3 regions of the Vibrio sp. nBUS_14 genome follow, and region 1 is predicted to be linked to each of the others. Evidence: predicted binding sites of a transcription regulator. Region 1 holds the regulator's gene; each other region holds the start of a gene.
What was found. Region 1 encodes PurR, which represses purine synthesis genes. Its sites were predicted from a motif close to TNANGNAAACGTTTNCNTNA; they were not measured.

Region 1 (7,351 bases):
GAATTAGCCGCAGGTCGCGTGCGTTCAATGGTACTTGGTGGAGCGGTGACTAAGCTCAATACCCGCTCTCAAGTACTAATAAAACTGGGCAACTTAAGCAAGCACATTATTCCATACATGTGGCTATACAGTCTTTTTGCTTATGTTGTCATGCCACAAAAGAGCCAAAAAGAATCTCGCCATCTATTTATCCGTGAAGCTAAAAAACTGTGTCAAAAAGAATTTAAACGCTGGTTTATCCTGACTGCTGACGTAAACCCTCTGATGAAATATTTCAAAGATAGAGAGCTACCAATCCCGACTCTTTACTTGATGGGAGAACATGACTACATGTTCATCAAGCCCGTAAAAGAGATGGTTGAAGCACATGAGTCGAGTGAGTTAGTGGAAATAGCAAATTGCGGACATGTGTGTAATGTTGAAAACCCTGAAGAGTTCAACCAACGTTCAATCGCGTTTATTCAAAAACAAATCCAGTGACTTTCTGGGTTCGTTATCAGAACAAATAAATCGAATTAAATAAAAACGGGAAGCTAATATTAGCTTCCCGTTTTTATTGTGAAGGAGTATCGTTCGTTATGTTCTTACTCTGGTGATACAGCGCCGCATTGCCAACAAGAACCAAATTGCGCTTCGTTGATCTCATGGCACTCTCCACAACGCCACTCTTCATAGATGATCGAATCTTGCTGTTTTTGGTAGTCATTAACGATCGTGCGGGCTTTATTGGCCAATTCTGGCTCATATAACCATACGTAAGGGTCAGTTTCCTCAGTGAATGGAATTTCCCCTTTCAAACTGAACAAACCCTCACCACGGACTTCACAAGCAATATTCTCACTTTCTAACAATCCACAGATGATATGGGCTTCTGTAGGATTCGATGCACTGAAGATTTTCATTGAAATAGAACCTTATTCGGTTTTGGGTTTTAGTCAGTTATATACGTTATTCCGCTATACACGTTAGTCAGCGACAGGTGCTGAGCGAAACTTACTCATCAACCATTTAGCAATAATTGGGAATACACCCAATAAGGAAAATGACAACAATACTGAAGGAGATACGATACCCGAAAGTGAATCAATTTCTGCGAGTTGAGTACCAGCATTCAAGAAAACCGCAGTTCCTGGCAACATGCCTATTTGACTCGTGATGTAGTAACGAGTCATCGACATTGGGGTTAACCCCATTAACAGGTTGATAAGAAAAAACGGGAAAACAGGAATCAGACGTAGAGAGAATAAGTAAAATGCCCCGTCTTTTTCAACACCCTTGTTAATCGTTGCTAACTTGTCGCCAAACTTGGTTTGAATCCAGTCACGTAAAAGGTAACGGCTACTCAAGAAGGCGAGGGTTGCACCAATAGCACTCGCGAAAGACACCAGCAGTAAACTGTTCCAGAAACCAAACAGCGCAGCGCCTAAGAGAGTAACAACTGCAGCGCCAGGGATTGAGAAAGCCGTGATCATGACATAGGCGGCAAAATAAATCGCAGTAGCAACAATAAAGTTGCTCGCGATGTAGTCGTTCAAAACTGCTTGTTGAGTCTTCGCATTTTCAAGTGTTAGGTATTGGCCGAAATTGACGCCTAATAGGACGATGATTACGACCAACACGATACCCAATATCATTTTCTTACTCATTGATACTTCCTCTAATTTTTTAATGCATACCATTAGTATAGATAGACAGGCAAAGCATAGATTAACTTTCAACAGATATAAAAAAGCCGCAAGAATGCGGCTTAGTTATGTAGATAGTTTGAACTGACAATATTAATTGATGCGACTGATAAGCTCTTCACGACGTTGCTGCGGTATAACAGACCAATGAGTACCATTGATCGCACCTTCTAGCGCCCAAAGCAGCTCAATGTTGACAGAGGATGCATGCGATTCCTTGATGGCGTTAAATGCGTTTACAGAGCCAGATTCATATAAGCATTCTACGGAATCGATTCCCGCCTTTTTCAACATACGCTCGGTAGCCAATCGAAGGTTAGGGAGGTCCTTTAGTCGAGTTGGCTTAGCAGAAGACTGCTCAGCTTTCTCTTCTTTAGCAAAACCCAGAGACGTCGTAGCAAGCTGCAAGATTTTCTCTTGGTCTTGCCATAAACCTTCCGGTAATGCGAAATACTTAGTGACGACAGGGAAACCACGTTTTTTGTAGACGTATGGTTGAAACCCTTGTTGCTCGAATTGCCTTGTTGTGTCTTTGTCCGCTCTTATGTGCAGCTGGTCATTTACAACCAGAGCAAACATAGTGTCATCAGCAAAAAGCCCGAATCCACCAAACATTGAGCGTGATTTTATTTTTCCTAGGGGCTCAAATAATTTCATTGAGTCCTTTAGTATCGGTTTATCCATGTTATTTATCTCGGTGTATTTGAACTACGCCACCAAATAAGCAGGTCCGAAAGATTAGCAAAATGTTGCAATTAAATTGTCAATAAGCCGTAAATTACCAGATTGTTAGTAACTACTGCATTTTGCCATCGGTAACCCCGCTACCATACCAACGAGTGGTTTAGGCCGGAAGCTTTGCGTCTCACTCTTTCAAGTGGTTTGCCCTGTGCGTGACTGACTGATTGAATAGAATAAAGTTTTTGTTGAATTAGGCTCACACCTGATATTTAAAAATGTGATGTTGCTCCAATTAATGATCTTGATGATGTGCAACTAGGTTTATTTTGTCTGCTTATAAAAAAAGCGCACCCAAAGGTGCGCTTAATGAAATTAAACTCGATTTATCAATTAATTTAACGTTTTAACTGTGCTTCGCTCAACAATTTCAGGGTGCATTTCAAAGACACGTTTTTCATGATCTTTATCTTTAATGCGTTCCAACAAAATTTCGAATGCATTTTTACCAACACGACGCTTAGGTTGGTGAACCGTTGTCAATGGTGGAGAGAAGTATTCTGCAAGTTCAATGTTGTCGTAACCGATAACCGAAATATCTTCAGGAATGCGAATGTCTTGCTGTTGCAGGCGACTCATTAGGCCAAGTGCCATTGTGTCGTTAAAACAGAACACAGCGGTAGGGCGATCTTCCATCTGAGCAATTTTATCAGCCGCAAGTACAGCGGTATCACACTCGAAGTTACCTTCAATGATGAGCTTTTCGTCGGTTTCGACCTTCGCTTCATTGAGTGCGCGTTTGTAACCCGCGATGCGTTCTACACATGCTGCTTTGTCTAAGTGGCCACTTAAACAAGCAATCTTTGTGTGACCACGTTCTAGCAGGTATTTGGTTGCTAGATAGCCGCCTTCTTCAGAGTTATCGATGATCTTATCAGCCTGAGAGGTTTCAGGGCCCCAATCCATGACAACTTTTGGGATATCAGCATGGCGATCTAACATGCCACGAAGTTCTTCTGTTAAGTCAGAACACATAACCAAGATGCCATCTACACGTTTTTCTGCAAGCATTCGAATGTAGTCACGTTGCTTCTCATAGATACCACCTGTGTTACACAGAATCAAAGTGTAACCTTGACGGTAGCAGTAGCTTTCAACACCATCGATCACTTCCGAGAAGAAAAGGTTTGTTGATTGAGTCACTAGCATGCCGATAGTACGTGTTGAATTGCATTTCAAGCTACGAGCAACAGCACTTGGCGCGTAGTTTAATTCGTCTACGGCTTTGTTTACTTTCTCTTGAGTCGCTTCTGCAACAAAACGTGTTTTGTTGATTACGTGAGAAACGGTGGTAGTTGATACGCCTGCTAAGCGAGCGACATCTTTTATAGTGGCCATGGTTTTATCCTATTATAGAAGCTACTTTCCCAAGTACGGAATAAAGCAGCCGTTAAGCTACCTAACTAAGAGCTTAAATTTGTAGGGCTCTTTGGGGTATTAAAGTGCTAAAAAACAAAAAACCGCTATTGAGCGGCTTGTCTTAACACCGAAATGCTCTGAACTTAAATAAGCATAGCATTTCGTGAATGTTTCATATTTTATCGTTTGCGGTCACAATTTTAGACTGACTAGAAATTACTCGCAATAAAATTCACCCAGAAATCTGGGTGAATTGTCACATTCTATTGAATTTGTTTACTTAATCATCAGCGAATCTTATTCACCCGCTAAATACTGAGTGTCCAGATTACAGAAGGCAACGAGAAGAGAGGCAATCGATGCATAGAAACCGAATGAATCGATCTCACGACATCTAGCGTTGAACTTTGGTACCCAAGTAAGAAGTTGTTGTTCAATAAACTGTTGTTGAACAGCGAACGATTTTTCTAATTCTTCTTCAAGCTCAGTTTCATTTGAACGGATGATGAGATTACCAAGGAAATCAAGTTCGATAGCAATGTGGTCTGCTGGCTCTTTCAGATCTTGGTTTACCACCAAGTTGTGCTTAGCCATGATATCTTCCATGTCTTTAGCTGGCTTGTCGTTTAACAGACCCGTTTTGCCGATATACATTGAAGCGTAAGGTAGAGCACCATGTTTATCTGTCTTTAAGAATAGATCGCAGAAGTCAGCAGACAGTTCTAGTTGGGCATCTTCACGTGTTTGTAGACGGTTCAATGCGTCTACCAGAGTGTCAATCGCAGGCTTAAGTGTTTCGTTTTCGCCTAAACCAGTCAGAAAAGAACGAATCTCAACAGAATGGTAGTGATCGAGTTCTTCTTGTGTGAGCTCTTTAGCGAACAAGCTTGATAGCCACCAGTATATTTCAGCTCTTTGTTCGTTGAATGCTTTCGTATCTTTCATTTCATAGATCCTGATTTAGTCTTGTGATGTTTATATACCCAAGCATCGTGAAATCATTTGGGCATAAGCACACCAAGGCTCAATAACAAGGTTATTTGCTAAACGCAAAGTGACTCGTTAGTCGTAATGCCTATATTGAATTGCGATGGACGGTAAATAGCAAGGTTTTAGATTGTCTTGTATCAAAAAAGATTCATGTTTCTCGCTTTTATCTGCTGTACCACTAGAATTGTTACTAGTTATGAATAGAATGGTTACTGAAACTATTAAATAAGAAAAGTGGTGTAGATGAGCTATCACGTATTAGTCGTAGAAGATGATGTGGTAACCCGCAGTAAGCTGGTTGGATATTTCCAAAACGAAGGTTACACAGTGAGTGAAGCGGAAAGCGGCGCTCAAATGAGAAACGTGTTGGAAGAAAACAACGTTGACCTCATTATGCTAGACATCAACTTACCAGGCGAAGATGGATTGATGCTAACTCGCGAATTACGCAGTCAATCGGACATTGGGATTATTTTAGTTACTGGACGCACGGATAGCATCGACAAAATTGTAGGCCTAGAAATGGGCGCAGACGATTATGTTACTAAACCCATCGAACTGCGCGAGTTATTAGTTCGAGTTAAAAACTTACTTTGGCGTATTGCTGCTGCTCGTAAAACAGCGGTGGGTGCGGCAGTTGAAGCAGAAGACGAATCTGTGGTTCGTTTTGGTGAGTGGACGTTTGATATCCCTCGTCGTGCTTTAAGTAAAAACGGTGAGCCAGTTAAGCTGACTAAAGCAGAATATGAGCTGCTCGTTGCGCTTTCTTCTTACCCTAACCAAGTGCTAAGTCGTGAACGTATTTTGAACATGATCAGCCACCGAGTGGATGCTCCAAATGACCGAACCATCGACGTGTTAATCCGTCGCATGCGTGCGAAGATGGAGTTTGACCCTAAGAACCCACAAATCTTTGTGACGGTTCACGGTGAAGGTTACATGTTTGCTGGTGACTGATTCTCTTCGGGAGTTCTAGTCAGCAACAAAATTTGAACGTAAAAAAGCCGAGACATCATTGATGTCTCGGCTTTTTATTTGCGTTTTATCGCTTATCGCTTATCGCTTATCGCTTTCTTGACGATTCATGAGTGGCTCGAAAGTCGTTATATAAAAGCAGTGACACTAAAGTAGATACTTGAAATCAAGAACTCTCATTAAGACTGCGCAGCAGAAGCTACACCATCGTCCTCTTCTAAAATAGAAGGCTCAGGGATAACCGAAGGTTCTTCGATATTGTCATTGCTTGTGTCTAGCCAATCACGGAGACTTTGCCAAACTAACCCCATTGTTTCGTACCAGTAACGTTCTGTCTGTTCAAGATAGAGCGCTTTAGGCATGTACTTATTCCAAGGTTCAACAATGCCTTCTTGTGCAAGGTAGTTGGTTGGTGCGGGTAATGGCTTCATACCTGCCGCATGGAATTCATTCAATGCGCGAGTCATGTGGCTCGCCGATGTTACTAACACCATATTTTTATTTTTAACGAATGCGGCCGCTTGGCGCGCCTCTTCCCACGTGTCTTTAGCGGTTTCAAGCAGAATGATATCGGGTTTTGCTACGCCCAAGGCTAACGCTACTTTGGCCATCATTCTTGCGTTGCTCACTTCAGTGCCTGCACCGTAGCCAGACAAAATGAGTTTTGCACCAGGGTAAAGGCGAAGAATACGAATGCCTTCACTTAAACGCATGAGCCCTGTGCGACTAAGTTCTGATGTTGGTGGAATTTGATCATCGACGACGTGACCACTTCCAAGAACCATAACGTAGTCGATGGTGTCGTCTACGGGCAAAAATGCGGTGTGTTGCCTTTCCATTGGCATTAAAAGTTGACTAGAAACTGGTTGGAAAGCGATTAGGAAAATACTACAGAGGGCTGAAAGGGTAATTAGGCAACCAGTCTTCCTTTTAGTAGTAAACATCACTAGGGCTAAACCCAGAAAAGCGAGAATTAACATTGCTGGCAGTGGCATCAATAGCGAAGACACTACTTTTTTCAGCTCAAACATATCCGAATAGTCCGAAAAAACATCACTTAGTAGTAAAAAGAGACATCGCCTCTTTATTCCTGAAATTCCTGTGACAGAATAGCAGGCACGATAGGACATAATAACTCAAGTAGCCGTGACTGAAGACCGTAATTTCGACGATATTGCCCACAAATTTGCAAAAAATATTTACGGCTCTGACAAAGGAGAGATCCGTCAGATCATCGTATGGGAAGATTTAGAACAAGCTTTGAGCAAATTTGAACAATCAGCCTCACCTCTGCATGTTCTTGATGCCGGAGGCGGTCTTGCACAGATGTCGCAAAAAATAGCTGCGTTAGGGCATAACGTTTCTCTGTGTGATCTCTCTTCTGAGATGCTTAAGCTTGCAGAAGAAAGTATCAGCGAAGCGGGTTTGTTAGAGCAGTATCGGTTCATTCATTCTCCGGTACAAAAAGTAGCAGAGCACCTTGAAGGCCAAGTTGACTTTGTGATGTTTCATGCCGTAATGGAATGGCTCGCAGATCCTAGAGAGGCACTTGATTTATTACTAGAACAAGTAAAACCCGGTGGCGTTGCCTCGATAATGTTTTA
Region 2 (7,351 bases), 190 kb from region 1:
CTCAGCAAGTACAATCTAACCAAGCGACACGCTCTAACCTCTCCAGTTCTAATCTAACCAGCTCTGACTATATGATTGGTACTGCGTTGGCCCTACTGATTGCGACCTTGAGTATCAGCGCGACTCTGGTTATCTCACGAAAGCGACAGATTCTGAAATCTGGTGAGTTGAATCAGCAGCAACAGACGCTTGAAGCACAGCTTAGCTCCAAGGATTTCACCATTAAGCAGCAAAAGCGCCAACTTCAAACCATCTATAACGAATTGAAGAAGCAGAAAAACAACAAAGGTCTGAATGCTTTGCAAGTAGCCTGCGCTCTATTTGGGTACACACCTAGCTCTATTCCTGACCAAAAAAGCATTAAGATTCGATACAAACAACTCTCTAAAATCTATCACCCTGACGGTCATGGATGTGACGAAGAAATGAAACGTTTGAACAATGCGCTAAAAACCATCTTACAAAATGTTACAAAACCGTAAATAACCACATATATTCATTTTCCAAGATCGCAAAGATACCGATTTTATTAGTGTTGCAATCGATCCCCCTCTCAAAAACGGGTAACAAACTATTAACTAATGGGTCTTGCTTGTGTCATAATCTGCGCCGAAAATACACCTGATTTAAACAGGTGAGGAGAAGATATGTTCACAATAGAAGGCGTTTGTGATTGGTGCAAAAAGCCAAGCCTAGTAAAAAAGCACGACTACCTAGATGGTAAGTGTCATCATGCATGTAAAGAGTGCAATGATATTGCAACCATTGATGTTCGCCAGTTCAATATTGGTGAAATGGAAATGAGAACAAAACTCTCCCAAGCGACACTGAGATAAGTAACACCGTTGAAATATAAGAAAGCGCCCAAGGCGCTTTTTTTGTATCTGGGATTTATCTTCTTATCTTCTTATCTTCTTATCTTCTTATCTTCTTATCTTCTATACAGGTGTATACAGTATTTTTCTGTAAAAACCACTGTATACACCTGTATAGAAATCACATTCTTTCAATTTATGAGACAAAATATAAAAATCAGTCCAATTTAATTTTCACTTTAATATCAATAATTTAAATAAAAACCGCATACTCATCCGCAAGAAAACGACCAATAATCCCACAAAAACTGCTTGATCTTATAAGCAACAAAAACTACTGTATACACATACAGCATGTATATAGGGACAGTAAAATGATTCAAGCACACGTTAAAGCCCAACACTCTAGCCCGCTAGTTCACTGCGCATTTACATCAGTTTCTCGTAAAAGCAAAAACTCAAACGAGGAAGCGTTGTTCGCAAGAATGGCGTTACTGTCCAATCAACATCAATGGCTGCTGTTTACTGCTCAAACGCCAAGACCATCTGCTAAGCAGCTTAAGCAACACAATGTTTGCTGCGAGCATGTTATCCATATGAAAGCGTCGAACCAAATGAATGAAGTAGAGACAGTCGAGAAAGCAATACGCTCAGGAAACGCGAGTGCAATCGTTGCAAGCACGTCTATCGACTCATTCAACCAACAATACCTAAGAACGTTAGGCCAACGCTTTCAATGCGAAGTGTTCTTCATTGATGAAACTTCAGAGCGTATTCACTAAGCCAGCCTCGCTTAGCAATTAGGCTTAACAACTTGGCTCACAAACATAGTTCAGAAACATAGCTCAATAACATGGCGCCAAAACACAGCCCAACAGACTGCCTTCCCCTGCACTACAATCCGCTAATTTTCTAGCGAATAGTTAGGCGGGGGTTTTATTTGATCAATAGAATTAGCAATCGTTTGCTTTTTATCTGGAAGCAAATAGTAGATTGGGTATAATGCCTGTCTAATCATGTGCACACCGCACTTCTCTGTATGACGTTTGATAAAAGATAGGAATGTCTAAATGAGCCTTGCTGATCAAGTTCTTGCCGTAAATGATGACCTACCAATCCGTACTGATAAACCTGTCCACAGTGGCAAGGTTCGTTCGGTCTACTGGTTAACTGAAGAAGATAGCCAACGACTAATTAAAGAGAAAGGCTACAATGTAGCGCCAGATGCTCCTTTAGCCATCATGGTGATCAGTGACCGTATCTCTGCGTTTGATTGTATTTGGCGTGGTGAAGGTGATCTTAAAGGTGTCCCAGGTAAGGGAGCAGCTCTGAATGCTATCTCTAACCACTGGTTCAAATTGTTTAAAGACAACGGCCTTGCTGACAGTCATATTCTTGATATCCCTCACCCATTCGTATGGATCGTACAAAAAGCTCGCCCAGTCATGATTGAAGCGATTTGTCGTCAATACATCACAGGATCTATGTGGCGTGCATACGCGAAAGGCGAACGTGAATTCTGCGGTATAGAGATGCCTGAAGGCCTTGAGAAAGACAAAAAGCTACCTGAGCTTCTAATCACGCCTTCTACAAAAGGGATTTTGAAAGGAATCCCTAGTGTACCAGAAGCTGACGATGTGAACATCACTCGCAACAACATCGAAGACAACTTCGCAGCGTTCAACTTTACTCAAGCAAGTGACATTACGCATTACGAAAAACTTTTAAAAGAAGGCTTCAACGTAATTAGCCAAGCACTCGCAAACGTCGATCAAACCTTTGTCGATACCAAGTTTGAGTTTGGCTACGTGAACGATGCTCAAGGTAAAGAAAAGCTGATCTATATGGACGAAGTGGGCACGCCAGACTCATCTCGTATTTGGGATACTCAAGAGTACAACAAGGGCAACATCGTCGAAAACTCAAAAGAAGGTTTCCGTCAGTTCTTGCTTAACTACTTCCCTGATGCAGACATTCTGTTGAATAAAGAACGCATGCCAGAGCGTGAAGCATTAGCTCGTGACAATGAACTTCCTTTGGATGCATTGATGTCTCTTTCTCGCACTTACCTTGATATCGCAGCGAAAATCACTGGTAGTGAGATTGTATTAAGCGACAATCCGAAACAAGAAATCATTGATGTGCTTCGTGCCGATTATGGGCTAATCGATTAGTCTACTAATCGCATGCTAGAAAGCTGATAAGTTAATAAGCTCGCTAGTAAGCATAAATTTCAGATACTAAAAGGGCCTCAATATTGAAGCCCTTTTTACTATGTAGATTTCATTAAAGCTATTGAATGAGCATCGCTAACCGTGAAGGTTAGTGCTCAAAGCTTGATAGTGAACTCTTCACCAGAGTTATCTGCAATCACCAAATGACTGCGTGATTCAATATACTCAATTTGCTCATCTTCAAGCGAATATGGCATCACAACTTTCAGCTCGTTGATCCCTTCTAACTTTGCTAGCTTAAGCAAAGTGACAATATTAGATTCATCGCTTTTACGTGTAGACATTGATTTCAATGCCATTTGCCATAAACGATCTTCTGGGCTGGCTAGCTCTTTGATGCTATCCCTCCAGACGGTACTGAATACTGGTGCAATGGTGGTGAGTGCTTCCAGAAAAGTCCATTTTTTACTGCATGAGGCGCCAAGAAAGGTTGTGTAATCGAACTCTACACGCGTCTCTATCTGTTTTTCCATGATGTCCCCCGACACTTTGACAACACAATATACTCAATATCTATCAACTCTTTCTTTATAGCAATAGGATATATAAGAATGGTCTTTTATGACCTTTTGATTGGTTAAAAAGGCATATAAAAATCAAGTTTGTAACAAAATAAGCACTTAAATATCATATATGCACCTATTTGATTAATATTTTAGAGATAAAACTTATCCATCTATTTGATATCAATTATCCGGCTCGCTTTTTTGTACTGAATACGCCACCCAGACCATGTTGGCAGTTCCCAACGTTTTGGGGATAACTTCCGACTACCCAATTGATAATGAACGTAAATCAGCTTTCTTGCGGGCAAGTATTCTACATCGAGTTGCAAGTCGGCAAGGCTCAATGAGAACGGATATTTGTCCGAGAACTCTGAGTAAGCCCATGTAGGAATGCCATCAAAAGGGATATCAGAGTGTTCAAACATGTCTAGCTCACTGACATCCGTCACACCTAACACTTCGAGTTGCTCTATAAACCATAGTTCAAAGCTCAGTTGCTCGATCTCAGGGGTATATTCTGTCTCTTCATCGAGCCCAAGCTTCACATACAGTTGCCAATGTTTGATTTCTCGAGTGCGAGCCTCTGCAAAACCAGGAAGTTGGGCACCACTTACCACGAGATCGACGATAGGCTTCAAAGACAACTGACCTTCAGTCGCGACTTGCTTAGTCGAAATCGTGCGGCCTGCATACACCAAATCCATCTCAGTAAAGACGCCATCATCATTGACCACGGTTTCACCTTGTTGCCATTCACCTAACTCCGCTTCAACGACGATATCTAAAGGAATAGGCACAGTCACTGTCGCTAGGGTTAGTGTTTGCTTAACACCTCTTCCCGGCAAGCTGTGCGTGTCCAGCACCAACATCGCTTGCGCATTATCAGGGAAACGATTCTGACGACCGAGTACCACTTCTAACGCTCCATTGGCAAAGGCTTCTTTTCGTTTCAGCCTGCGCACAAACACCAGTTCCGGGTGAAGTTGAACAATAGTGTTGAGCAGTTCAATACGCTGGAAACGAGACGCGACCTCTAACTGAGGAAGTTCGAACACCTCACGCATTTGCTTGGCTAACCCTTGCGCTTCATTCAGTGCTTGCTGGTCGATTTTTAGATGCGGATAATCGCGACCACGAACAATCTGAATTAAAAGGCTTAAATCACAGCCTTCTTTTTCTTGTTGAGCGAGCGCTTCAAGATGTTCTGCATTGTTCGGCAACTGATACAAGCGAGCCGGAACGGACAATGCCGCCGTGAGATCGACCATGGCTTCTTTAAGTGCTTTGGCTTTGATTCGAGTAACGATGTCGGCATACAAAGCATCAATCGGCAGCGGATAAAGCTTTTTGCCATGACCCGTAATTTGATGGTCGGTATTAATCGCTTCCATCATTAGCAAAGTTTGAGTCGCGCTGTTTAGCGATTTCTCAGGGATAGGGTCGAGAAAAGATAGGCTCTCAAGTGGCGCTCCACAGCATGCAGCTGCAAGCATTGGCTCTGTCAGTTCTTCGCGTTGTAATTCAGGAGGTGTGACTAACTCTAATGCAGCGTGTTCGCCATATAGACGAATGCAGACACCATCCATCACCCTACCCGCTCGGCCAGCTCGTTGTTTGGCACTGGCTCGTGATATGGATTTGAGCATCAGAGTCGTTCTGCCGTTACGTTGAACGGTACGTCTTTCCAATCCTGAATCTATCACCACACAAATGTCGGGAATGGTTAATGAGGTTTCTGCCACGTTGGTCGCAAGAATAACTTTTCGTAAACAGTCGCTGTTGTCGGTATTGATGTGGGCGTTGTTATCAGTGTTGCGGCCAGACAACGCGAGATCTCGTTCCTTATCACTCACCGAGGCATGCAATTTCACTACTTGGATATCTGGGTTCTTTGCCAAGGCTTGTTCACATTGCACTATCTCTTTTTTACCCGGTAGGAAAACCAGCATATCTCCACTCGAAGCAATGAGTTGATGATTCACTTCTTCAGCAATGCGTTGCTCTAGACATCGAATATCAGGTAATGCTCTCGATTCATTCGCTCGGTGTTCAATCGCCACTTGATAGGCGCGACCTTCGCAGCTTATCCGACTCGTATTTAAATACTGAGCAAGACGTTCCCCTTCGATGGTTGCAGACGTGATCACCAAACGATGACTCGCTTTCTGTTTGAGGATCGCCACCAGCAGATCGATGTCCCAACGTCTTTCATGAAATTCATCGACAACAATGACATCGAAATTTGCGAGTCCATCTTCTGATAACCAGCGCAGTGCGATACCGGGAGTCACAAACACAACGTTGGTTTGCTCGTTGTATTCCGATTCAAGCTTAATCGCATAGCCGATCTTACTACCCAATTTTTCACCCGATTGCTGCGCGAGATATTTAGCCAATGACGTACAGGCGATTCTTCTCGGTTCCACCACCAATACTCGACCATGCTCAGATGCCCAAACCGGTAGACGTGTTGATTTACCCGATCCAGTTTCAGCTTCGACGACAAGATGAGAATTGGAGAGTTGTTCATGGAAAGTATTTTGATAAGAATCGATGGGGAGTGATGACATACAGAGGGTAGCTAACGAAAAAGTGTGAGCGAAGTATAACGAATTATGGCGGTAGAATTCGAGAATTGTGGGACATAAGTAAGAATATCATTTTGTTTGCTAAGATCGGAGGGAAACTATTTACAATTGAATAACTAAACCGTTATCATTTTTCAGTTATTCTTTCTCCCATATTAGGCATCCAATGAACAACGATAAACGCCCTCTATATATCCAGTATGCAGGTCCCGCTCTACTTAGTACTCCTCTTCTAAACAAAGGCAGCGCATTCTCTGCTGAAGAACGTAGCTCTTTTAACCTTGAAGGCTTGTTACCTGAGACAACGGAAACAATCCAAGAGCAAGTTGGACGTGCGTACAAGCAATACTGTAACTTCGAAAGCGATATGGATAAGCATATCTACCTTCGTAACATCCAAGACACAAATGAAACGCTTTTTTATCGTTTAGTTCAAAACCACATCTCTGAAATGATGCCTATCATTTACACGCCAACGGTTGGCGCAGCATGTGAGAACTTCTCAAATATTTACCGTCGTGGCCGTGGTCTGTTTATTTCATACCCGAACCGCGATCGTATCGATGATCTACTGAATAATGCGACAAACCACAACGTTAAAGTTATCGTGGTTACGGATGGTGAGCGCATTCTTGGTTTGGGAGACCAAGGTATCGGTGGTATGGGTATTCCAATTGGCAAGCTAGCACTTTACACAGCGTGTGGCGGCATCAGCCCAGCTTACATGTTACCAATCGTACTCGATGTTGGTACCAATAACCCTCAGCGTCTTGCAGACCCAATGTACATGGGCTGGCGTCATCCTCGAATCACAGGTGCGGATTACGATGCATTCGTTGAAGAGTTCATCCAAGCGGTTCAACGCCGTTGGCCAGATGCTCTAGTTCAGTTCGAAGATTTCGCACAAAAGAACGCAATGCCACTGCTTGAGCGTTACAAAGATCGCATCTGTTGTTTCAACGATGATATCCAAGGTACAGCAGCAGTGACAGTGGGTTCTCTACTTGCAGCATGTAAAGCAGCAAACAGCAAACTTTCAGATCAGCGCATCACCTTCTTAGGTGCGGGTTCTGCAGGTTGTGGCATTGCTGAAGCTATCATTGCTCAAATGGTGTCTGAAGGTATCAGCGACGAGAAAGCACGTTCACAAGTTTACATGGTTGACCGTTGGGGTCTTCTACAAGAAGGTATGCAAAACCTACTTGATT
Region 3 (7,351 bases), 300 kb from region 1:
CATTGCTATTGGGTAATAGCCTGACTATCGGTTCAGTACAGGCTGAAGAGCTTAGCTTTGAACAATATGTAGAAAAACTAAAGCAGCAAGGCCGTGAACAAGGCATTTCTGAAGCGATCATTGAAGAAGCCTTTGATGGTGTGACGTTTAAGCCGAGAGCAGTCAAAGCCGATAAAAACCAACCTGAGAAGAAACTGACTCTGGATGAATACATTCCACGTGCGGTTCCAGATTGGAAAGTGAAACAGGCAAGATCGCTCTACAAAAAACACTACACAGCGTTAAAGCGTATTGGTGACGAGTACGGTGTTCAACCAAGGTTCATTGTCGCTCTATGGGGCGTAGAAAGTAATTTTGGCAAGTTCACGGGTAATTACAGTGTTATCGATGCTTTAACCACCATGGCTTACGAAGGACGCAGAGAAGCGTTGTTCCGTAGCGAAGCGATGGCTGCGTTAACGATTCTTGACCAAGGCCATATCGCACCCAAAGAGATGAAAGGCTCTTGGGCTGGCGCGATGGGGCAGCCTCAGTTTATGCCAAGCTCATTCTTAGCTTATGCCGCTGACGGTAACGGCGACGGTAAGAAAGATATTTGGGGCACTGAAGAAGATGTATTTGCTTCGGCGGCTAATTATCTCAGCCAATCAGGTTGGGATGACAAATATACGTGGGGCCGTCAGGTTCACGTTCCGGCAACCGTGTTTATCGAGATGCAAGGCCGAGGTGAAGACAAAGCGAAATACTTAAAAGAGTGGTCTGAACTCGGTATTAAACGCTTTGACGATCGCCCACTACCAACGCTTGATGAAGATATTAAAGCTTGGCTAATTATGCCAGACGATGAAACCGGTCGTTCGTACCTCATTTACAACAACTACAATGTGTTAATGAAGTGGAATCGTTCTTACTACTTTGCTTTGGCGGTCAGCCACCTAGCAGACAGAATTAAGTTTGATTAACAGACTTAATTTGGTTAATAGCCCTAGGTCGCTTTGATAGCATTTGGCCTACTATAGGCAGAACGAACTAAAGGACTCTTCGGAGTCCTTTGTCTTTTATATTTCAGAGATTTTTAAGGTGGTCTTGTGCTAACAGATAGAGCCGCACAGATGGTGATATTCCATGCGTTAATCAAGCATGAAGGCTTTACCAGTGCAGCAAAAAGTTTGAATGTGTCGGTGTCTCACATCAGTAAGCAAGTTGCTTTTCTCGAAGACTCGATAGGTATCAAGCTAGTGCAAAGAACCACACGCAGCCTGACACTAACTGAAGCAGGGGAAGTGTTTTATCAGCATTGTGAGCAGCTCTTCAATACGGTGAAAGCGGCTCAAATGGATATGGACAGCCAGCGTGATGATATCTCTGGGATATTCCGCATAGGCTTGTCTCAGTCATTTGGCACACTGCATATCATTCCTGCAATTGATCAGCTCAGACAGCTTTATCCTCAGCTGAGAATCGAAGTGCATTTGTTCGACTACAAAGTGGATATGATTGAAGAGCGACTGGATCTCTGGATCACCAACAATGAAGATTTACCGGAAGGTTATATTGCGCAGCGCTTAGCCGACAGTCAGTTTGTAGTGGCGGCTTCACCGGATTATCTGATTAAGGCAGGGACTCCTCATGTGCCATCTGATCTGATTGACCATAACTGCCTTATCTATCGTAGCCGTGAACGGGACTACACATCGTGGGCATTTGATAACGGCCAAGAAAACCTCAGTGTGAAAGTGGCGGGAGACTATTCGGTGGATTTGGCTGAGGCGGTACGAGATGCGGCAGTATCGGGTTGGGGCGTTGCTTATCTGGCGACTTACTTAGTCAAAGAAGAGTTTAGAATGGGCAAGCTCATCCAAGTATTACCAGAATGGCGAGCGAGTCAGCTGATGCCATTTTACGCTGTGTATCCGAGTAGAAAGAACATGCCGAAGAAGCTTTCAGCAGTGATTGAGTTCATCAAAGATCATATCGGGTCGCCAACTACTTATTGGGATGAAAACCTTAAAACCTGCGTTGAGCTGCACCGTTAACTGTTTCCTAATCTATAAATATAATTTCCATATGGAAAAAGTATGCTTTTTAAGCAAGTTAAGTCATTAAAATTCAATGCTTTAATATAATCATAGGTGAGGCAGTGATAATCCCAACATCACATTAACAACCGCACCTTGCCGCAAACGATTTCCTCTATACAATGCGTCGCCTTTCCTACCTACAACTTTTAGGTTGACGCATATGGCTTCCCTACTTGGAATTATCACTATTTTAGTAGCTGCTTGGTTACTATCTACGGACAGAAAAAATATTCCGCTAAGAACCGTCTCTTTGGCTTTCTTACTGCAAATCTCATTCGCGCTATTGGTTCTTTATGTGCCGATGGGTAAAGAAGCGCTGAATGCAGCTACTGGTGCGGTGTCTAGCTTGATCAACTACGGTCAAGAGGGGATTAACTTCCTATTTGGTGGCCTCACGAATAACGGATTTGTTTTCGCTATTAACGTTCTCGGCATCATTATCTTTTTCTCTGCACTGATTTCAGGCTTGTACCACATCGGCTTTATGCCAAAGGTGATCAACCTTATCGGCGGTGCTTTGCAAAAGTTCTTAGGTACAGGTCGTGCGGAGTCACTGTCTGCAACGGCAAACATCTTTGTTGGCATGATCGAAGCGCCATTGGTGGTTAAGCCTTACTTGAAGCATATGACGGATTCACAACTGTTTGCCGTAATGGTGTGTGGTTTGGCTTCTGTAGCTGGTGGTACGTTAGTGGGTTATGCATCGCTTGGTGTTGATTTGAACTACCTGATTGCAGCGGCATTCATGTCTGCGCCTGCAGGTCTATTGATGGCCAAGATTTTGGTACCAGGTAATGCAGATGAGGCTCAAGAAAATATTGAGTCTGACGTTGAAATTCCACGAGCAACAAACGTCGTCGAGGCAATGGCTGATGGGGCTATGTCTGGACTTCGTATTGCCGTTGCAGTGGGTGCGACACTTCTGGCCTTTATCAGTGTGATTGCGATGCTGAATGGCTTATTAGGTATTGTTGGTGGTTGGTTTGGCGTAAACCTAAGCTTCGAACTTATCCTAGGTTATGTGTTCGCACCCGTTGCATGGCTGATCGGTGTGCCGTGGTCTGAGGCTGTGGTTGCAGGCTCGCTGATCGGTAATAAAATCGTTGTGAATGAATTTGTGGCTTTCATCCAGTTAATGGACGTGAAAGATGCACTGAGTGAGCACTCAAAAGCGATCGTTACTTTTGCACTATGTGGTTTTGCCAACATCTCAACGATGGCCATTCTGATTGGTGGTTTGGGTAGCTTAGTTCCAGAGCGTCGCTCTTTCATCTCACAATACGGCTTTAAAGCGATTTGTGCGGGTGTGCTTGCTAACTTAATGAGCGCAGCGATTGCTGGCGTGGTGCTTTCTCTGTAACTAGATGATAAGTACAGAGTGGATGAATCAGTCACTTTATTTCCCCATAGTAAAGTTACTGATTAATCATACTAATATTCGGTTAGCATGAAAAAGAGAGCCTATAGTTTAATTACATAGGCTTTCTTGTTTCAGCAAATAGGTTTGTATCTCAAGGTGTGGTACGAATTTTTTAGGGGCACAAATGGATTTGTCGATTACTTCATCCTTGGCGTTAATTGGACTGCTGTCTTTAACGTGTCAATTGTTAGGTTGGCGCTTGCGTCTTCCTGCTATTCTTCCTCTTCTTATTGTCGGCTTACTTTTAGGTCCCGGTCTCAACATCCTTAATCCCGACGCCATTTTTGGGGATGTGCTATTTCCGCTGATTTCATTAGGTGTCGCTATTATTCTGTTTGAAGGTGCATTGACCCTGAATTTCAAGGAAATAAGAGGTCATGGTCGCATGGTGACGCACCTCGTGAGTTTTGGCATGCTGATTACTTGGGCGTGCATTGTCGTTGGTGCTTATTATTTTGTGGATTTCAGCTGGCCATTAGCCGCGTTGTTTGCCGCCTTAGTGGTGGTCACGGGGCCAACCGTTATTGTTCCCATGCTGCGCAGCATTCAACCCAAATCTTCGTTAGGCAGTATCTTGCGCTGGGAAGGGATAGTGATTGACCCGATTGGCGCTCTGTTTGCCGTTCTCGTTTACGAATACATTGTCTCTTCAGCCGATCCTACCAGCCATGTACTGTCGGCCTTGGGGCTGACTCTAGCCATCGGTTTAGGCTTAGGGATCATCGGTGGCTATTTGATTGCCAAGATGCTTCAAGGACATTGGGTTCCGCACTATTTGCGTAATGTGGCAGTCCTAACGTTGATGTTGGCGGCGTTCTCTTTTTCTAATGATCTGAGTGAAGAGTCTGGCCTATTAACCGTGACCATCATGGGTATCTGGCTCGCCAACGTGAAATGCTTGGATCTTGAAGATATTATTGAGTTCAAAGAGACCTTAACCGTGTTACTCATTTCCGCTTTGTTTATCTTATTGGCGAGTCGACTCGATTCTGGGACTTTCCTCTCGATAGGTTGGGGCGGTATTGGCTTATTAGCGGTCGTTATGCTGGTGGCTCGTCCTCTGAGTGTGTGGATCAGCGGGATCGGCACGGATCTTACCCCAGCAGATAAATGGTTTTTGAGTTGGATGGCACCTCGCGGGATCGTCGCGGCTGCGGTTTCTTCTCTATTTGCTATCAAGCTTCAAGAGAAGCAATTGATTGAAGGGGCTGATCTACTGGTGCCAATGGTGTTCTTGGTCATCATCGGTACGGTTGTTATTCAGAGCCTTACCGCAAGTTGGTGGGCAAGAAGGTTGGGTGTGACGCAAGATAAAGCGCAAGGGGTGCTCTTCTTTGGCGCGACTCATTTTGCAAGACAGTTTGCCAAGGTGCTGGCGACACACAACATCAACAGTGTGCTTGCTGATACCAACTGGGAAAGCATTCGTTTGGCGCGTATGGATAACTTGAATGTCTATTTTGGTAACCCAGCCTCAAGTCACGCGGAAAATAATCTGGAGCTGGATGGAATAGGGCGCGCCATGATAGTCTCGCCTTATCGTCAAATCAACCCATTAGTCAGCATGCATTATCAAGATGAGTTCGGTGAAAATAAGGTGTTTGAGCTTGAATCGACAGAAACTAAACACGAAAGGCATTCAGTGAGCCGAGATGGCAACAGAAGTCTGTTTTCGGAAGGAATTACCTATTCCTAGCTTAACTCCTTTATGGCTCAAGGTAGCCAAATTAAGAGCACGGGCTTGACTGAAGCATTTAACCTTAATGAGTTTAATGCGCTGTATCCTAAAGCGATTCTACTGGGTGTGATTATTGGCGGTGACTTCCGTTTAGTGACACAAGGTTCTGATTTGGAAAAACTTATATCAACTGAGTGCGCGATCATTAGTTTATTGCCGCCTTCGGATCCAACGGAAAGAGTTTGTACTCCAGATAAATAGCGGGTGCTCTCTATCAAAAGCGAGCCACTTTGTATCAAAAACGAATAGTGCAGTATCAAAAAAGCCGCAACGTTTTAACGCTGCGTCTTTCTAATTCTACTTTTGGTTTAGGCAATCCATGCCAACGGTATTGTTACCGAGACTGTCGTTCGCAAATTACTTCGAGTGAAATTGCTCACAAGCGATCATGGTGTTCTCGATTAGGCTCGCTACTGTCATTGGACCAACACCACCTGGAACCGGTGTGATGAAGCTTGCGCTCTCTTTCGCGACATCGTATTCAACGTCGCCAACGAGTTTGCCAGATTCCAAACGGTTGATGCCTACATCGACCACAACAGCACCTTTCTTAATCCAAGCGCCAGGAATGAAGTTAGGCTTACCAACGGCTACCACCACAACATCGGCTTGACGTACATGACCTTCAAGGTCTTTGGTGAAGCGGTGACATGTCGTTGTCGTGCAACCTGCTAGAAGAAGCTCTAGGGTCATTGGGCGACCTACGATGTTTGATGCGCCAACAACAACTGCGTGCTTACCACGTAAGTCGATGTTGTAACGGTCAAGCAGTGTGATGATGCCTTTAGGCGTACAAGATCGTAGCTTAGGCATACGTTGAGCCAAACGGCCTACGTTGTATGGGTGGAAGCCATCAACGTCTTTCTCTGGCGTGATGCGCTCAAGAACGTGAGTGGTATCAATACCAGCAGGCAAAGGTAGTTGAACTAAGATGCCATCAATCTCAGGGTCTTCATTTAATTGGTCGACGAGCGTTAGCAGATCATTTTCTGTCGCCGTCGCTGGTAAATCAAAAGACTTTGAAACAAAGCCTACTTCTTGACACGCTTTACGCTTACTTCCAACATAAACCTGAGAGGCAGGGTCTTCACCCACTAAAACTACCGCTAGGCCCGGAGCGCGTAATCCAGCTTGAGTTCGAGCTTTTACACGTGCCGCAACTTCAGAGCGAACGGTTTGAGAAATTAGCTTTCCATCAATATTTTGAGCAGTCATGAATTTCCTTAGTATTGATATTCAAGTTAGTGGCTGATGTTTTGGGAGCATTATTCCAGAAAATCTTTTTGATTACCATCAAGCAAACGTTTGCTTTGGTCTATTTTCCAACACTTATAATCTCATTGCCCTTTTTTTACTCACTTGGATCAGAATGTTACATAAAGCCGTTGCTTTACTGATTCGAATTCGTATAATCTTTTCCTGTAGCGCGCCCTTAGCTCAGCTGGATAGAGCACCTCCCTTCTAAGGAGGTGGTCGAAGGTTCGAATCCTTCAGGGCGTACCACTATTTAAAGAAACCCGATAACTCTCTGAGTTGTCGGGTTTTTTGCTTTTCTATGATACTAAAAGTACTTCTCTTAAAGCGCTACTCATTTTCCTTCGTTATTCATTTCATTCGGCTTATGTAATAGAAAGTTAAAATTGTTCCTTTTTTGGGGTTTACATCATTTGGTAATAAAGCCACTATGAAATTACGAAGAATAGACAAGTAAAGCTGTTCACCGGCGGGTTTAGGAATCAAACCTTCTGCTGATGGCTGATTTAGAGGAAGTAATGGCAGGAAACAGTATCGGACAACATTTCCGCGTGACCACGTTCGGAGAAAGTCACGGTATCGCACTAGGATGTATCGTAGATGGGTGCCCACCAGGATTAGAAATTACCGAAGCAGACCTTCAAAGAGATTTGGATCGTCGTCGCCCAGGTACTTCTCGTTATACAACGGCTCGCCGTGAAGCGGATGAAGTGAAAATCTTATCAGGTGTATTTGAAGGCCAAACTACGGGTACTTCTATTGGTCTATTGATTGAAAACACAGACCAACGCTCTAAAGACTATTCCGAAATTAAAGACAAGTTCCGCCCAGGCCACGCTGATTATACCTACCATCAAA

Region 2: a site for PurR is predicted at 1,768-1,787, ahead of ACMAZD_RS10455 (phosphoribosylaminoimidazolesuccinocarboxamide synthase). Genes of this name have one in related genera too.
Region 3: a site for PurR is predicted at 2,176-2,195, ahead of ACMAZD_RS12775 (NupC/NupG family nucleoside CNT transporter). Genes of this name have one in related genera too.

What each region holds. Positions count from the first base shown of each region.
Region 1 covers NZ_CP179206.1:2,416,254-2,423,604, reverse strand. The annotation lists gene ACMAZD_RS11345 (alpha/beta fold hydrolase) at 1-480, shown strand, start outside; gene ACMAZD_RS11340 (DUF2007 domain-containing protein) at 585-902, opposite strand; gene ACMAZD_RS11335 (TVP38/TMEM64 family protein) at 966-1,646, opposite strand; gene ACMAZD_RS11330 (TfoX/Sxy family DNA transformation protein) at 1,779-2,369, opposite strand; cyclic di-GMP riboswitch class I at 2,497-2,582, opposite strand; gene purR (HTH-type transcriptional repressor PurR) at 2,757-3,761, opposite strand; gene torD (molecular chaperone TorD) at 4,080-4,727, opposite strand; gene torR (two-component system response regulator TorR) at 5,016-5,729, shown strand; gene elyC (envelope biogenesis factor ElyC) at 5,927-6,778, opposite strand; gene cmoM (tRNA uridine 5-oxyacetic acid(34) methyltransferase CmoM) at 6,894-7,351, shown strand, end outside.
Region 2 covers NZ_CP179206.1:2,225,281-2,232,631, forward strand. The annotation lists partial or broken gene ACMAZD_RS10440 (hypothetical protein) at 45-482, shown strand; gene ACMAZD_RS10445 (hypothetical protein) at 648-836, shown strand; gene ACMAZD_RS10450 (SulA-like leucine-rich domain-containing protein) at 1,190-1,597, shown strand; gene ACMAZD_RS10455 (phosphoribosylaminoimidazolesuccinocarboxamide synthase) at 1,886-2,989, shown strand; gene ACMAZD_RS10460 (transporter) at 3,145-3,522, opposite strand; gene ACMAZD_RS10465 (helicase-related protein) at 3,726-6,125, opposite strand; gene ACMAZD_RS10470 (NAD-dependent malic enzyme) at 6,310-7,351, shown strand, end outside.
Region 3 covers NZ_CP179206.1:2,718,871-2,726,221, reverse strand. The annotation lists gene ACMAZD_RS12785 (lytic murein transglycosylase) at 1-962, shown strand, start outside; gene ACMAZD_RS12780 (LysR family transcriptional regulator) at 1,113-2,036, shown strand; gene ACMAZD_RS12775 (NupC/NupG family nucleoside CNT transporter) at 2,242-3,441, shown strand; partial or broken gene ACMAZD_RS12770 (cation:proton antiporter) at 3,626-5,440, shown strand; gene folD (bifunctional methylenetetrahydrofolate dehydrogenase/methenyltetrahydrofolate cyclohydrolase FolD) at 5,597-6,454, opposite strand; tRNA gene ACMAZD_RS12760 (tRNA-Arg) at 6,666-6,742, shown strand; gene aroC (chorismate synthase) at 7,012-7,351, shown strand, end outside.